Regions from separate parts of the Aeromicrobium sp. Leaf245 genome, predicted to be linked through region 3. Evidence: predicted binding sites of a transcription regulator. Region 3 holds the regulator's gene; each other region holds the start of a gene.
The links. Region 3 encodes LexA, which represses DNA repair genes until DNA is damaged. Its sites were predicted from a motif close to TCGAACANNTGTTCGA; they were not measured.

Region 1 (4,909 bases), 1.3 Mb from region 3:
GCACCGTGGCGGCCATGGAGGCACGGCTCGACCGCGTCGCTGCCGAGGTCGACGACCTGGCGCCCCACGTCGACGGGATCCGCGAGGCGTTCCACCGCTTGCACGGCATCGAGCTGACCCTGCCGCTCCAGCCCGTGCACGGCGACCTGCACCTCGGCCAGGTGCTCCGCACCGTCCACGGCTGGCTGCTGCTCGACTTCGAGGGCGAGCCCGCCTCGAGCCTGGCCGAGCGGTCGGCGCTGCGCTCGCCCCTGCGCGACGTCGCCGGCATGCTGCGCTCGTTCGACTACGCGGCCCAGCAGCTGCTCGTGGGCCAGCCCGCCGACGAGGAGCAGACCGAGCGGGCCGCGGCCTGGGCGCGCCACAACCGGCTGGCGTTCTGCGACGGCTACGCCAAGGCGGCCGGCCGCGATCCACGCGACGACGCCGACCTGCTGCGCGGCCTCGAGCTCGACAAGGCCGTCTACGAGGCGTCCTACGAGCACGCCAACCGACCCGACTGGTCGAGCGTCCCGCTGGGGTCGATCGCCCGGATCCTGCGTGAGGGTGAGTGACATGAGCGAGTCCACGACGAGCTGGCCCCCCGCGGTGGGTGACCTCGACCTGCACCTGGTGGCCGAGGGCCGCCACGAGCGGCTCTGGGAGGTCCTCGGTGCGCACGTGCGCACGCACGAGGGGCCGTCCGGGCCGGTGGGCGGGACCTCCTTCGCCGTCTGGGCGCCGAACGCGCAGGCCGTGCAGGTCGTCGGCGACTTCAACGGCTGGGACGGCGGGGCCCACGCGATGCGGGCCCTCGGCGGTTCGGGCGTGTGGGACCTCTTCGTCCCGGACGTCGGCGCGGGCGCGCGCTACAAGTTCCGCCTCCAGGGTCCCGACGGTGCGTGGCACGAGAAGGCCGACCCGCTCGCCTTCGGCACCGAGGTCCCCCCGGCCACGGCGTCCGTCGTCGTGGAGCCGCAGCACCGCTGGCGCGACGACGCGTGGGTGGCCCGACGCGACGCGACCGCGTGGCTCGAGGCGCCGGTGAGCGTGTACGAGGTGCACCTCGGGTCGTGGCGACCGGGGCTGTCCTACCGGGAGCTGGCCGACGAGCTCGGCGACTACCTCGTCGAGATGGGCTTCACCCATGTCGAGCTCATGCCCGTGGCCGAGCACCCGTTCGGCGGGTCCTGGGGCTACCAGGTCACGTCGTACTACGCCCCCACGTCGCGCTTCGGCTCCCCCGACGACTTCCGCTGGTTCGTCGACGAGCTCCACCAGCGCGGCATCGGCGTGATCGTCGACTGGGTGCCCGCGCACTTCCCGCGCGACGAGTGGGCCCTCGCCCGCTTCGACGGCACCCCGCTGTACGAGCACCCCGACCCGCGTCGCGGCGAGCAGCCCGACTGGGGCACCTACGTCTTCGACTTCGGCCGCAACGAGGTGCGCAACTTCCTCGTGGCCAACGCGCTCTACTGGCTCGAGGAGTTCCACCTCGACGGGCTGCGCGTCGACGCCGTCGCCTCGATGCTCTACCTGGACTACTCGCGCAACGACGGCGAGTGGGTGCCCAACAAGCACGGCGGTCGCGAGAACCTCGAGGCCGTGCAGCTGCTGCAGGAGCTCAACGCCACGGTCTACAAGCACCACCCCGGCGTGATGATGATCGCCGAGGAGTCCACCGCGTGGCCCGGCGTCAGCGCGCCCACCGACGCCGGCGGTCTCGGCTTCGGCCTCAAGTGGAACATGGGCTGGATGCACGACACGTTGTCCTACCTGGGGCAGGATCCCGTGCACCGCTCGTACCACCACGGCGAGATGACCTTCGCGATCGACTACGCCTGGACGGAGAACTTCGTCCTGCCGCTCTCGCACGACGAGGTCGTGCACGGCAAGGGCTCGCTGTGGGGCCGGATGCCCGGCGACGCCTGGAACAAGGCGGCCGGCGTGCGCGCGCTGCTGGCCTTCATGTGGGCGCACCCCGGCAAGCAGATGCTGTTCATGGGCGGGGAGTTCGGCCAGGAGGGCGAGTGGGCCGAGTCGCGCGGTCTCGACTGGCACGCGCTGGAGGACCCGCTGCACGCCGGTGTGCTCGAGCTGGTCAGCGACCTCAACCTCACCTACCGCGACACCCCGGCCCTGTTCACGGCCGACGCGCGTCCCGAGGGCTTCCGGTGGATCGACGCCTCCGACACCCAGGGCAACGTCATCTGCTTCCTGCGGATCGGCTCGGACGGCTCGCAGCTGGCCTGCCTGGCCAACTTCTCCGGCAGCCCCCACCACGACTACCGGGTGGGCCTGCCCCTGCCCGGCACGTGGCGCGAGGTGCTGAACACCGACGCCGAGTCCTACGGCGGCTCCGGCGTCGGCAACCTCGGCAGCGTCGAGGCCGAGATGGTGCCGCACCACGGGTTCGCGGCATCCGCCGAGGTCCAGCTGCCCCCGGCCGGGGTGCTCTGGCTGGTGCCCGAGCAGCAGTAGGTCGGGCCCGGTCCGCGCCCTGCGCACCACCCTTCGGCCCCGCTCCGCACGGAGTGGGGCCGAAGGTCTGTGGACCGCCGGGACGTTCTGCTTGTATTCGAACATGTGCTTGTTTGTTGTCTCATTCTATCTCTAGAATGGGGGTAGATCAGCAGGAGGAAGCATGAGCGTCGTCGCACTCGACACCCACCCGGTGCCGTCGTGCGTGCACGGACTCCACGCCCTGCTCGACACGGTCTCCACCGCGGCGTGGGACGGCCTGGACCCCGCCGAGGTCCGACGGCTCCTGGCCGAGATCGGTCGCGCCGAAGCTCGGTTGTCGGCCCACAAGATGGCCGCCGCCCGGGTACTGGAGAAGGCCCGCAAGGCCGCGGCGAACGGTGACGGACCACGCCCCGGGGCGGGCACCTCGACCGGCGCGACGATCTCGTTCGACTTCGGTGGGGACCGCAGCGGCGCCGACGCGCTCGTGAACACCGCGCAGCGGATCGAGGAGCAGACCACCCTCATCGAGAACGCGCTCGCCGCCGGAGTGATCAGCACCAAGCAGGCCGACCTCATCTCCCGCGCCCTGGCCAATCTGCCCGACGACGTGACCGCAGAACAGCGTCAGCGATGCGAAGAGACTTTGCTGAAGGACGCGCAGAAGCTGACGCTCAAGGACCTGCGCCGCAGGGCCGCCCGGATCACCGAGGCCTACCGCAAGACGACCGATGAGGTCGACGCCGACGAGGACGAGATCCTCCGTCGCCGCGAAGACGAAGCCCGCAAGAAGACGTCGTTCTCCATGTGGGACAACAACGACGGCACCGTCACCGGACGCTTTACCCTCCCCGAAGCCCAGGGCGCGATGCTGAAGACCGCGCTCGACGCCCTCGCAGCCCCGCACCAGAAGGTCGGGACCGTCAACGCCGCCACCGGCGGGATGGACGAAGTGGGATTCGGCCAGTCCTACCCCCAGCGCCTCGGGCACGCCTTCGCCACCCTGATCGAGCACCTGCCCGCCGACCGCCTCCCCACCAACGGTGGCGTCAGCGCTGTCGTGACCGTGAACCTCGACCTCGACACCTTGATGGGCGGCATCAAGGCCGCCGGCCTCTCTGACGGCACCCGGATCAGCGCCGGCGAAGCCCGCCGGCTCGCCTGCTCGGCCCAGATCGTCCCGATGGTCCTCAACGGCAAGCCTCTCCCCCTCGACCTTGGCTCCGCCAATCGGTACTTCAACCGGTCATCCCGCCGGGCGATGGAGAAGCGCGACGGCGGATGCACCACACCAGGTTGCGATCGTGACGCCCGGTGGACCGAGGCTCACCACCTCAACCCCTATGCCATCTCCAAGACCACCGACATCAGAGACGGCGCACTGCTCTGCCCGTTCCACCACCACCGAGCCCACGAACAGGGCTGGGTCGGGAGGATCAACCCCGACGACGGACACGTCGAGTGGAAGCTCCCAGGCTCCGACACCTGGCAACGCAACACCCGCTGGCGACCCTGAACCCCGTCCCATCACGACACCCCGACCAAACCATCGGGGCACTCGTGCTGCCCAGCGACCGCTGAACCGCCCAGGACTGGTCTCGATACACCTCCCCTCGCTGGCGCTCGTGGAGGCACTCGACCACCGGGTCGGGATCGGCGCCGCGGCACTGTGCCGCGACCACCCGGCCGGCTGCACCTAGGCTGACGACCATGACGACGTGGGGTGCATCGAGCGAGGTCGGACGTCTGCGGACGGTCATGCTGCACCGGCCGGGCCAGGAGCTGGCGCGGCTGACGCCACGCAACAACGACTCGCTGCTGTTCGACGGCATCCCGTGGCTGGGGCGCGCGCAGGACGAGCACGACGCGTTCGCGCAGGCGCTGCGCGACCACGACGTCGAGGTGCTGTACCTCGTGGAGCTGCTCGTCGAGACGCTCGAGCAGCCCGAGGCGCGGGCCGAGATCATCGCCAGCACCACGGCCACGCTGCACCTCGGCGACAGCCTGCGCCGCTACCTCGTGTCGGCGCTGACCGACCTGCCTGCCGACGAGCTGGCCGCGGTCGTCACCGCCGGCCTGCGCAACGACGAGATCGCGCACCGCAGCATCGTCACGAGCCTGCTGCGCCCCGACGACTTCCTCGTGGACCCGCTGCCCAACCTGCTGTTCACGCGCGACTCCTCGGTGTGGCTGCCGGACCGGGTGGCCGTGACCAGCCTGGCCATGCCGGCCCGCGTGCGCGAGACGCAGCTGACCGGGCTGATCTACACCCACCACCCGCGGTTCGCCGGCGCCGAGCGCGTCCACGGCCCGCACCTGGAGCACCTCGAGGGCGGCGACGTGCTGCTGCTCGCCCCCGGCGTGATCGCCGTCGGCGTCGGCGAGCGCACCACCCCGGCGGGTTTCGAGCGGTTCGCCTCGACGGTGCTCTCCACCGGGCTCGCACGGACGGTGCTCGCGGTGCCGA
Region 2 (4,909 bases), 1.7 Mb from region 3:
GGCCGCCTCTCGCTGCCCACCGACGTCCCCGGTGCCGACCCGGACGTCGTCGCCGACGCGGCCCTGCGCCTCATCGCGCTCGGGACGGTCGGCGTCATCCGGTCGTGGATCGACCTGCCCGACCCGGACGCGGCGGCGTTCACGGCGATCTACGATCGGCTCGTGCCGGACTGGTGGTCGCAGCTCGACCGATGACCGGGCCGTCCGATCCTGCCGGCTGTCGATGGCCGAGTGCCTCCACGAGCGCCGGCGAGGGGAGGGGTGTCGAGACCACTCCGGGCGGTTCAGTGGTGGCTGGGCAGCACGCCTGCCCCGACCGATGGGTCGGGGTGTGGTGGTGGGTGTGGGTTCAGGGTCGCCAGCGGGTGTTGCGTTGCCAGGTCTCGGATCCTGGTGTCTTCCACTCGACGTGGCCGTCGTCGGGGTTGATCCGTCCGATCCAGCCTTGTTCGTGTGCTCGGTGGTGGTGGAACGGACAGAGCAGTGCCCCGTCGCGGATGTCGGTGGTCTTGGAGATCGCGTACGGATTCAGGTGATGAGCCTCGGTCCACCTGGCGTCACGGTCGCAACCGGGTGTGGTGCATCCGCCGTCTCTCTTCTCCATCGCCCGGCGGGACGACCGATTGAAGTACCGGTTGGCGGAGCCAAGGTCGAGGGGGAGCGGCTTGCCGTTGAGGACCATCGGGACGATCTGGGCGCTGCAGGCGAGCCGGCGGGCTTCGCCGGCGCTGATGCGGGTGCCGTCCGACAGCCCGGCGGCCTTGACGCCGCCCATCAAAGTGTCGAGATCGAGATTCACGGTCACCACGGCGGACACGCCGCCGTTGGACGGGAGCTGGTCGGCGGGAAGGTGCTCGACGAGGGTGGCGAAGGCGTGCCCGAGGCGCTGGGGGTAGGTCTGCCCGAACCCCACCTCGTCGTGCTCGCCGGTGGCGGCGTTGACCGTTCCGACCTTCTGGTGGGGTGCGGCCAACGCGTCGAGCGCGGTCTTGAGCATCGCGCCCTGGGCCTCGGGGAGGGTGAACCGTCCGGTGACGGTGCCGTCGTTGTTGTCCCACATCGAGAAGCTGGTCTTGGCTCGCGCGGCTTCTTCCTTCTTGCGGAGGAGCTCGTCCTCGTCGGCGTCGACCTCGTCGACGGTCTTGCGGTAGGTCTCGGTGATCCGGGCGGCCCTGCGGCGCAGGTCCTTGAGGGTGAGCTTCTGCGCGTCCTTGAGCAGGGTCTTCTCACACATCAGGCGTTGCTCGCTGGTGACGTCCTCGGGCAGCTTCGCGAGGGCGCGGGAGAGGATGTCGGCCTGCTTCATCGTGATCTCGCCTGCCGCGAGGGCGGCTTCGGTGAGGGTGGTCTGCTCCTCGATCCGTTCGGCGGTGTTCACCAACGCGTCGGCGCCACTGCGGTCACCACCGAAGTCGATCGAGATCGTGGCTCCGGTGGAGGTGCCCGTTCCCGGTCGCGGTCCGTCACCGTTGGCTGCGGCCTTGCGGGCCTTCTCGAGCACACGTGCGGCGGCCATCTTGTGCGCGGCGACCTGGGACTCCAACCGGGACAGCTCACCGATCAACCGTCGGACCTCGCCGGTCTCCAGTCCGTCCCACGCACTCGTGGGGACCGCGGAGAACGACTCACGCGCGGAACGCACGCACGACGGCACCGGGTGGGTGTCGAGTGCGGCGACGCTCATGCTTCCTCCTGCTGGTCTACCCCCATTCTAGAGGGTAGATCAGACAGGAAACAAGCACACGTTCGAATACGTGGCGGAGGTCCCGGACCTCCGGGACCTCCGTCACGCCGATGCCTCAGTCGAGCGTCAGGCCCTCGGCCGGAGCCACCCGCGACGCACGTCGGGCGGGCAGGACGCAGGCCACGAGACCCGCCAGAGCGGCCACGACCACCACGGCCAGCAGCTGGTCCCACGGCGTGACGAGGGAGACGTCGGCGACAGCCGTCCGCACGACCGCGAGCGTCCCGAGCCAGCCGTAGGTCACGCCGACCGCCGTGCCCAGGACCGCGGCGACGAGCGCCAGCAACAAGCCCTCGGCGGCGAGCATGCGGCGCAGCTGGCGCCGGGTCAGGCCAAGGGCCCGCAGCAACGCGTGCTCACGGCCGCGCTCCAGGACCGACAGGCCGACGGTGTTGGCGATGCCCACCAGGGCGATGCCGACCGAGACGGCCAGCAGACCGAGGACCGACCACACCAGCACGTCGAGCTGCTTCTCGACCCATCCCCGCTGGGCGAGGGTGGACGTGAGCTCCAGGTCGGCGTCGCGGGCGACGGCGCCCAGGCTGCCGCTCAGCTCGTCGACGTCCACGCCGTCGTCGGCTCGCACCCAGACGGCCTGCGGCTCGATGCTGCCGCCGAGGGCCTCCAGCACGCCGGGCCCGGCCACGACGGACCGCCCCCACTCGCTGCCCACGAGCACCCGCTCGACGTCCACGGTGCGGCCGGCGCGCTCGAGCGTCATCGTCTCGGGGAACCCGGTCTCGGTGTCGGCCGAGACGTCCGGCGGGATGAACACCTCCAGGCGACCGGGTTCGACCAACCCACGACCTCGCGCCACCGACGAGGCGGCGGCGTCGGGCGCGAGCACGGGAACCTCGCCAACGCCCTCGAGCGTCGCGCGGACGCCGGGCACGGCCTCGGCGTCCTGGACGCCGCGAGTCGCTCGCACCGACTCGAGCGTGCCGGCCGAGACGGGTCCGTCACCGGTGAGCGCGACGTCGACCGGGTACTGCACCTTCAGCTCGTCGTCCATGGCTCCGCGGGCGCTGGCCATGCCGGTGAGCACCGCCGTGGTCAGGGTGACGCCGACGAGCAACGACGCCGTGGTGGCGGCGCTGCGGCGCGGGTTGCGCACCGCGTTGGCCGTGGCGAGGCGGGCGGCGAGACCGGTGCGGCCCAGGAGACGTCCGGCCACTCCCAGCATCGCCGGCACGAGCACGGGTCCGAGCGGCAGCACGCCGACGAACGACAGCATGCCGCCGGCCAGGAGGGGTGGCATGGACGTCTGCTGCACGGCGAGGGCGAGAGCCGCCGAGCCGGCGAGCACGGCCGCGACACCCAGGGCGACGCGGCCCTTGCCCGCACGGGTGCGCACGTCCGCGTCCATCGGCCGGAGCGCGGCGAGCGGGCTGACCCGCACCACGCGTCGGGTCGGCAGCCAGGCCGCCGTGACCGTCACGACGATGCCGCCGACGAAGGCCGCGACCATCCAGGTGGGGGACAACGACACGGTCCCCAGCAGACGACCTCCGGTCACCCCGCGCACCGCGGCGACGATGCCGTAGCCCGCCCCGGCGCCGGCGAGCACGCCGACCGTCGACGCGACCAGCGCCACGGCGAGGGACTCGACGCGGACCGAGCGGACGACCTGGCGCCGGGTCGCGCCGACGCAGCGCAGCAGGGCGAGGTCGCGGGTGCGCTGCGCGAAGAGGATGGTGAAGGTGTTCGCGATGACCAGGACCGCCACGAAGCCGGCGATGGCGGCGAACAGCAGCAGCACGTAGCTGATGACGTCGACTCCCTGGTTGACGGCGATCACGCGCGCGTCCACGTACGCGGCGCGGTCGCGCACCTCCGCGTCCACCGCTCGGGAGAGCGCGGACGTGGCGGCTGCGGTGTCACCGCCGCGCACGTCGTAGACGACGGCGTCGGGGTAGGCCGACGGGAGCTTCGACAGGGTGCCCCATGGGACGTAGACGTCGGCCGCGAGGTACGACGACGGCTTCGCGATGCCGACGACCGTCACGGTGCTCGCCTCCTCACCCTTGCCCACGACCAGCTCGTCGCCCACGCCGAGTCGCGCCGCCGTGGCGGTGCGCTCGTCCACGAGCGCCTGGTCGTCGCTGGTCGGGGCCCGACCGCTGACGATGCGCTGGCGCAGCAGTCGTTCGTCGGTGCTCACCGTGCCGATGGACGTGTCCGAGCCGAGGCCGATGCCGTCGTGGGTGACGGGCTCGAACGACGACCCGATGACCGCCGCGGCGTCCCCCTGGCGCGCCGCGGTCTCCAGGACGGGGGCGACGTCGTCGGTGCCGATCCCGTAGTCGTCGCCGACGACCAGGTCGGCGCCGCGGTAGGCCTCGTCGATCCCGGCGGAGAGGCCGGACTTGGCCGCCGAGGCGATCGCGTTGGTGGCCACCACGAACCCCACGGCGATGGTCACGGCGAGCAGCGCGGCGACGTAGCGGCGCGTGTGGGTGCGCAGCGACGCGAGCATCACGGTCCTCATCGGGCGCCTCCCTCGGCCCGCGTCAGGTCGGCGTCGGGGCGGGCGGCCAGCACCGAGGCGAGCTCGGCCCGCGACGGGTCCACGAGGTGCGAGCGGATCCGACCGTCGGCCAGCACCACGACGTCGTCGGCGTAGGCGGCGGCGTCGAGCTCGTGGGTGACCATCACGACGGTGCGGCCCAGCTCGCGCACCGAACGCCGCAGGTAGGCGAGCACCTCGGCCGAGGCGGTGCTGTCGAGGTTGCCGGTGGGCTCGTCGGCGAACACGATCGACGCCTGGCTCACGAGCGCGCGGGCGATCGCGACGCGCTGCTGCTGTCCGCCGGACAGCTCGCTCGGACGGTGGTCGAGCCGGTCGCCGAGCCCGAGGACCGCGACGACGGTGTCGATGTCGTCCTGCACGTTCGCGTCGATGCGTCGGCCGGCCAGCTCGAACGGCAGCACGATGTTCTGCCGGGCGGTCAGCATCGGCAGCAGGTTGAACGCCTGGAACACGAAGCCGAGGTGGTCGCGCCGGAACCGGGTGAGTCGGTCGTCGTCGAGGCTGGTCAGCTCGACGCCGTCGACCGAGACGGTCCCGTCCGTCGGCCGGTCGAGCCCGGCGAGGCAGTGCATGAGCGTCGACTTGCCCGAGCCCGAGGGCCCCATGATCGCGGTGAAGCGTCCGGGGGCGAGGTC
Region 3 (4,909 bases):
GCGGTGTGCTCGGCCAGCTCGCCGTCTGCGGCGCGGGCCATGAGGACGGCGATCTCGGCGGCGAAGTCGTCCACCGAGTCGAACGCCTTGTAGACACTCGCGAAGCGCAGGTACGCCACCTCGTCGAGGCTCTTGAGCGGGTCGAGGATGGCCAGGCCGACCTCGTGGGCCGCGATCTCGGCCGCCCCGCTCTCGCGCAGTGCGTCCTCGACCTGCTGGCCGAGGCGTGCGAGGTCGTCGTCGGAGACCGGACGGCCCTTGCAGGCCTTGCGGACGCCCGAGATGGCCTTGTCGCGGTTGAAGGGCTCGGTGGCCCCCGACCGCTTGAGGACCGTCAGCTGCATCTGCTCGATGGTCGTGAAGCGCTTCTCGCACGCTCCGCAGACCCGACGACGCCGGATGGCGCCGCCCTCCTCGGCCACCCGGGAGTCGAGCACGCGGGTGTCGGGGTTCTTGCAGAACGGACAGTGCACGATGCTCTCCTCTCGGGCTGATTTCTTCGCGGGATCTGGGGACAACCTGGGGATGCAGAGGTGGATGGCCCGGGATTCCTGTGGGTAAGTCCCCCGTCCCTGTGGGACTAGATGTGGAGAACTACATCGGTGTAATCACTAGATGTAGTGGCTACCGTACGCCTGCACACCAGGTCATGCAAGCAAGTCTGACGAGTTGCGCAGACAAATCTGAGAGCTCGATGTTTGCGCAGGTCAGCGGCCTCTCGAGTCACACGAGTCCCAGGTGTCACGGCGTGTCCCGGTGCGTCCGAGGTGGAACCACCCCCTCCTCGCCCAGGACGTACCCGGTCCCGAAAGGCTCTCACCGGATTCTCTTCCTCTCAGGAACAAAAGGGAGGACGATGACCGCATGACCATGCGACTGAACCCGTACCTGAACTTCCGCGACGAGTCCCGCGAGGCGCTCGAGTTCTACCAGTCCGTCTTCGGCGGGACGATCGAGGCGATGACCTTCGGCGAGGGCGGAATGTCCGACGACCCAGCCGTTGTCGACCTGCTGATGCACGGGCACCTTGTCACCGACGCCGGCTTCGACCTGATGGCCTCCGACACTCCCCCGGGCGGCGACCAGCCGTCGATGGGCACGGCCATCAACGTCACCCTCAACGGCGACGATCCCCGCATCCGCGACTACTGGGCCGGACTCAGCGAGGGCGCCGAGATCGTGGCACCGCTCGAGCGTGCACCGTGGGGCGACGAGTTCGGCCTGCTGAACGACCGCTTCGGCGTGGCCTGGCTGGTCAACCTCGCCGCGAGCCAGTAGCGGCCGACCCTCACACGGGGCGGGGCACCGACACGCCGAGGTGGTCGAGCGCGGCGTCGACGAGCGCGAACGCGGCGAGACGGCTGCGCGTCGCGTTCGCGAGCGCCTGACGCTTCAGCTCGCTGGGCTCCGACCCGCTCACCCGCACGAGGTCGGCGCTCTCGTCGACCCAGCGGCTGAAGGTCTCCGGAGTCACCTCGGGGTGGAACTGCCAGGCGATCACGCGGGCGCCGAAGGCCTCGTCGACGAAGCACTGCGGGCCGAACCACGAGCTGCCGATCACGCGCGCCGTGGGCGGCGGGCTCAGCACGTCCTGGTGGAACTGGCCCCACGGCCCCTCGGGGCAGAGGACCTCGTCGAGCGTGTCGACGCGGCGCCACCCGATCTCGGCACCGTCGCCGCGGTACGACGTGCCGCCGAGGGCACGGGCCACGAGCTGGGCGCCGTAGCAGATGGCCATCACGGGGACGCCCGACCCGAGCGCCACCCGCACGACGTCGGACTCCGCCTCCACCACGTGGGCCCAGCGGGGCTCGTGCGCCGAGCGCTCCGAGCCGAGGCTGAGGACCAGGTCGACACCGGTCGCCGACCACGGGGAGTCGATCGTGTCGCGGTCGATCCAGGTCAGCTCGGCGCCGTGCTCCCGCAGCCGCTCCGTGACGTAGCCACCGGAGCGGTCGGTGTCATCGGCCAGCACGTGGACCTGCAGAGGGCGGTCCGCCGGCGTCGGGCCCGGGTTGGTGGAGGCGTCGTTCATGCCCCCATGGTGCCGGACGGGCCCGTCACTCGTAGACGGGCACCGCGAGGTCGGAGCCGAGCTGCAGCGCACCGGCGCTCGGCAGCGAGTTCATGCGCATGATGTCGTCGACCGTGTCGCGCACGTCGCCCTCGGGGTTGGCGTCGGCGGCGATCTGCCAGAGCGTCTGCCCCTCCTGCACGGTGACGACCGTGGTGGCGGGAACCGCGCCCGCGTCTGAGGTGGCGACGGTGGAGGAGCCGAGAGCGACGACCGTGACCGCCAGCGCCGCGATCACGGCGAGCAGGAGCACGAGGCGGCCCCGACGGGTCAGCCGGACCGCAGCCGGCTCGGTGGTGCTGCGCGGAGCCGCGGCGATCCCACGGGAGAACGACGGGGCGAAGCGGCTGGTCTCGTAGACGGTGATGGTGCTCATGGTGACCTCCGGGGAAGGGAGAGGAAGGAGTCTTGGTGTGTCGATCGAGCACCTGCCGATGTCATTCGAAGGTCGATGCTCCGGGGGCGGTGGTGCTCCGCGGATCCGACGAACAGATGTTCGATCGAACACGTGTACGACAGTAGGGGAAGGCGCCGACAAAAGCAGCCCCCTTTCGAACAGGAATCCGAACGGACAGCAGGATTGCCCGTCATTCCAGTGAAAGAATCTTCGACACCATGTTCGACTGTGACGCGTCGCACGCGCCTGACGGCGTCCCGAGCGCCGTCGCGGAACCATCGAGCGCGCCGTTCGAACGCGCGACACGCTGTCGAACATGTGTTTGTAAACGTCCGCGCAGAGGTCTAGCGTGGGCATCATGAGCGACGACAGCACCCTCGACCCCTCCGCCGACGCGCCGCGTCGGGGCCGCCCGAAGGGTTCACGCAACTCCGTGCGTGAGCTGCCCGACGGTCCCGTCGACGAGATGACCGGCCTCACCGGCCGGCAGCAGAAGATCCTGCACTTCATGCGCGACCAGATCGAGCAGCGCGGCTACCCGCCCAGCATGCGCGAGATCGGTGGCGCCGTCGGCCTGGCCAGCACCTCCTCGGTCGCCCACCAGCTGCGGGTCCTCGAGCGCCTCGGCTACGTCAAGCGCGACCCGAATCGCCCGCGCGCGATCGAGATCTTCCTGCCCGAGGTGGTCAAGGCGCGGCGCACGCTCAGCTCGGCCGACGACTCCGAGGTCGACGAGACCGGCTTCGGCGACCAGCGCCCCGAGGCCACCTACGTGCCCATGCTCGGTCGCATCGCCGCGGGCGGTCCGATCCTGGCCGAGGAGCAGGTCGAGGAGATCTTCCCGCTCCCCCGCTCCCTCGTCGGCGACGGCACGCTGTTCCTGCTCGAGGTGCGCGGCGACTCCATGGTCGACGCGGCGATCTGCGACGGCGACTACGTGGTCGTCCGCCAGCAGCCGGTCGCCGAGAACGGCGAGATCGTCGCCGCCATGCTCGACGGCGAGGCCACGGTCAAGACGTTCCAGCGCAAGGACGGCCAGATCTGGCTGCTGCCGCACAACGACGACTACTCCCCCATCGACGGCAACCACGCCACGATCCTGGGCAAGGTCACGACGGTGCTGCGCCGCCTCTGACACCCACCGTCAGCGCTCATCACCCACGAGGCCCTCTCCCGTTCACGGGAGAGGGCCTCGTGGTGCGTCGGCGCCCGAGCGGTGCCGGGCGAGCTGTGCTCAGCTGCGGAAGTTGAGCGTGCCCACGCTGTAGGACTTGCCGGCCGTGACCCGCTTGGTCTGCGTGCCCTTGTGGGTGCGACCGATGCCGCGCCACGAGTCACCGTTGACCAGGACCCGGTAGTTGCCCGACTCGAGGCCGCGGATGACGAAGCGGCCCGAGGAGCTCGTGTACGCCGAGCGCATCACGAGCACGCCCTGCGTGGAGTACACCGAGACCAGCATCTCCTTGTTGCTCTTGCCGCCGATCCGCGAGACCTTGCCCGAGATCGTGGCGCCCTTGCGCAGCTTGGAGGTGTTCGACGTGGCGTCGCCGTTGTTGATGGTGACGAGCTTGTAGTCACCGGCGCTCTGCGCCACGCAGGCGTCGCGGTACATCCAGCCCTTGTAGCCGCTCGGCGGCTTCTTGGCCTTGAAGCCGTAGCGGTACGACGTCTCGTACTCGGGGTAGGCGCCGTTGACGGTCTTCCAGCGCTCGCTGCCGCGCTCGCCACCCTTGTGGTAGAGGTAGTTGTCCTTGTAGATGCTGGGGTACCAGGCAGAACAGCCCGTCCGTCGCCCGACCTCGACCCAGTACTTGCCGTTGCGCAGACCCTCGAACTGCTTGAAGCCCGAGGAGTTGGCGTGGCCGGCCGTGATGATCGGGCGGTCCAGGATCTTGGTGCCGGGCACGTACTCGCGGACCGTTGTCCAGGTGTCGTGCGGCTTGATCGACGACGTGTAGGTCGCGTCGGTGTCGAAGCCGAGCGCGTGCTTGCCGGAGTCGAGGTTGGCGGAGATGGCGGCCGACAGGCCGCCGGTGCCGTAGGAGATCAGGTCGTCGTCGCTCGCGGAGTAGGTGTACTTCGTGGCGGCGTTGCAGCTGGCGTACTGGCGCCCGCCCGTCGTGATGACGCCGGCCCGGTTGGTGCCCTCGTGCGAGACGAGGTAGCGCGAGTCGCCGTTCTGGCTCACCGGGAGGAACGTGATGTCGTAGCCGCCGGACCCCGACGTCGTGTCGGCGCCGTACTCGTTGGCACAGAAGGGCACGTCGAGACCGCGCAGGTCCGAGGCGCGCGTCGGCCGGGTGACGGGCGGGGCGATCACACGCACGTCGGTGCCGGTGGACCCGGCCCCGCTGAGCGTGCCGGCGATCCGGCCGAACCGGAAGTCGGCCACGAAGTCGTTGTACTTGGTCACCGAGGCCGCGTGCGCCTCGCTGACG

Region 1: the regulator LexA is predicted to act here: its motif matches at 2,558-2,573, upstream of NBW76_RS01390 (HNH endonuclease signature motif containing protein).
Region 2: the regulator LexA is predicted to act here: its motif matches at 1,735-1,750, upstream of NBW76_RS03140 (HNH endonuclease signature motif containing protein).

Annotation. Positions count from the first base shown of each region.
Region 1 covers NZ_OW824151.1:292,935-297,843, forward strand. The annotation lists gene NBW76_RS01380 (aminoglycoside phosphotransferase) at 1-554, shown strand, start outside; gene glgB (1,4-alpha-glucan branching protein GlgB) at 556-2,460, shown strand; gene NBW76_RS01390 (HNH endonuclease signature motif containing protein) at 2,624-3,958, shown strand; gene NBW76_RS01395 (arginine deiminase) at 4,153-4,909, shown strand, end outside.
Region 2 covers NZ_OW824151.1:635,388-640,296, forward strand. The annotation lists gene NBW76_RS03135 (TetR/AcrR family transcriptional regulator) at 1-195, shown strand, start outside; gene NBW76_RS03140 (HNH endonuclease signature motif containing protein) at 350-1,684, opposite strand; gene NBW76_RS03145 (ABC transporter permease) at 1,800-4,232, opposite strand; gene NBW76_RS03150 (ABC transporter ATP-binding protein) at 4,229-4,909, opposite strand, start outside.
Region 3 covers NZ_OW824151.1:2,437,351-2,442,259, forward strand. The annotation lists gene nrdR (transcriptional regulator NrdR) at 1-473, opposite strand, end outside; gene NBW76_RS11940 (VOC family protein) at 865-1,278, shown strand; gene NBW76_RS11945 (type 1 glutamine amidotransferase) at 1,289-2,035, opposite strand; gene NBW76_RS11950 (LysM domain-containing protein) at 2,061-2,450, opposite strand; gene lexA (transcriptional repressor LexA) at 2,830-3,606, shown strand; gene NBW76_RS11960 (hypothetical protein) at 3,706-4,909, opposite strand, start outside.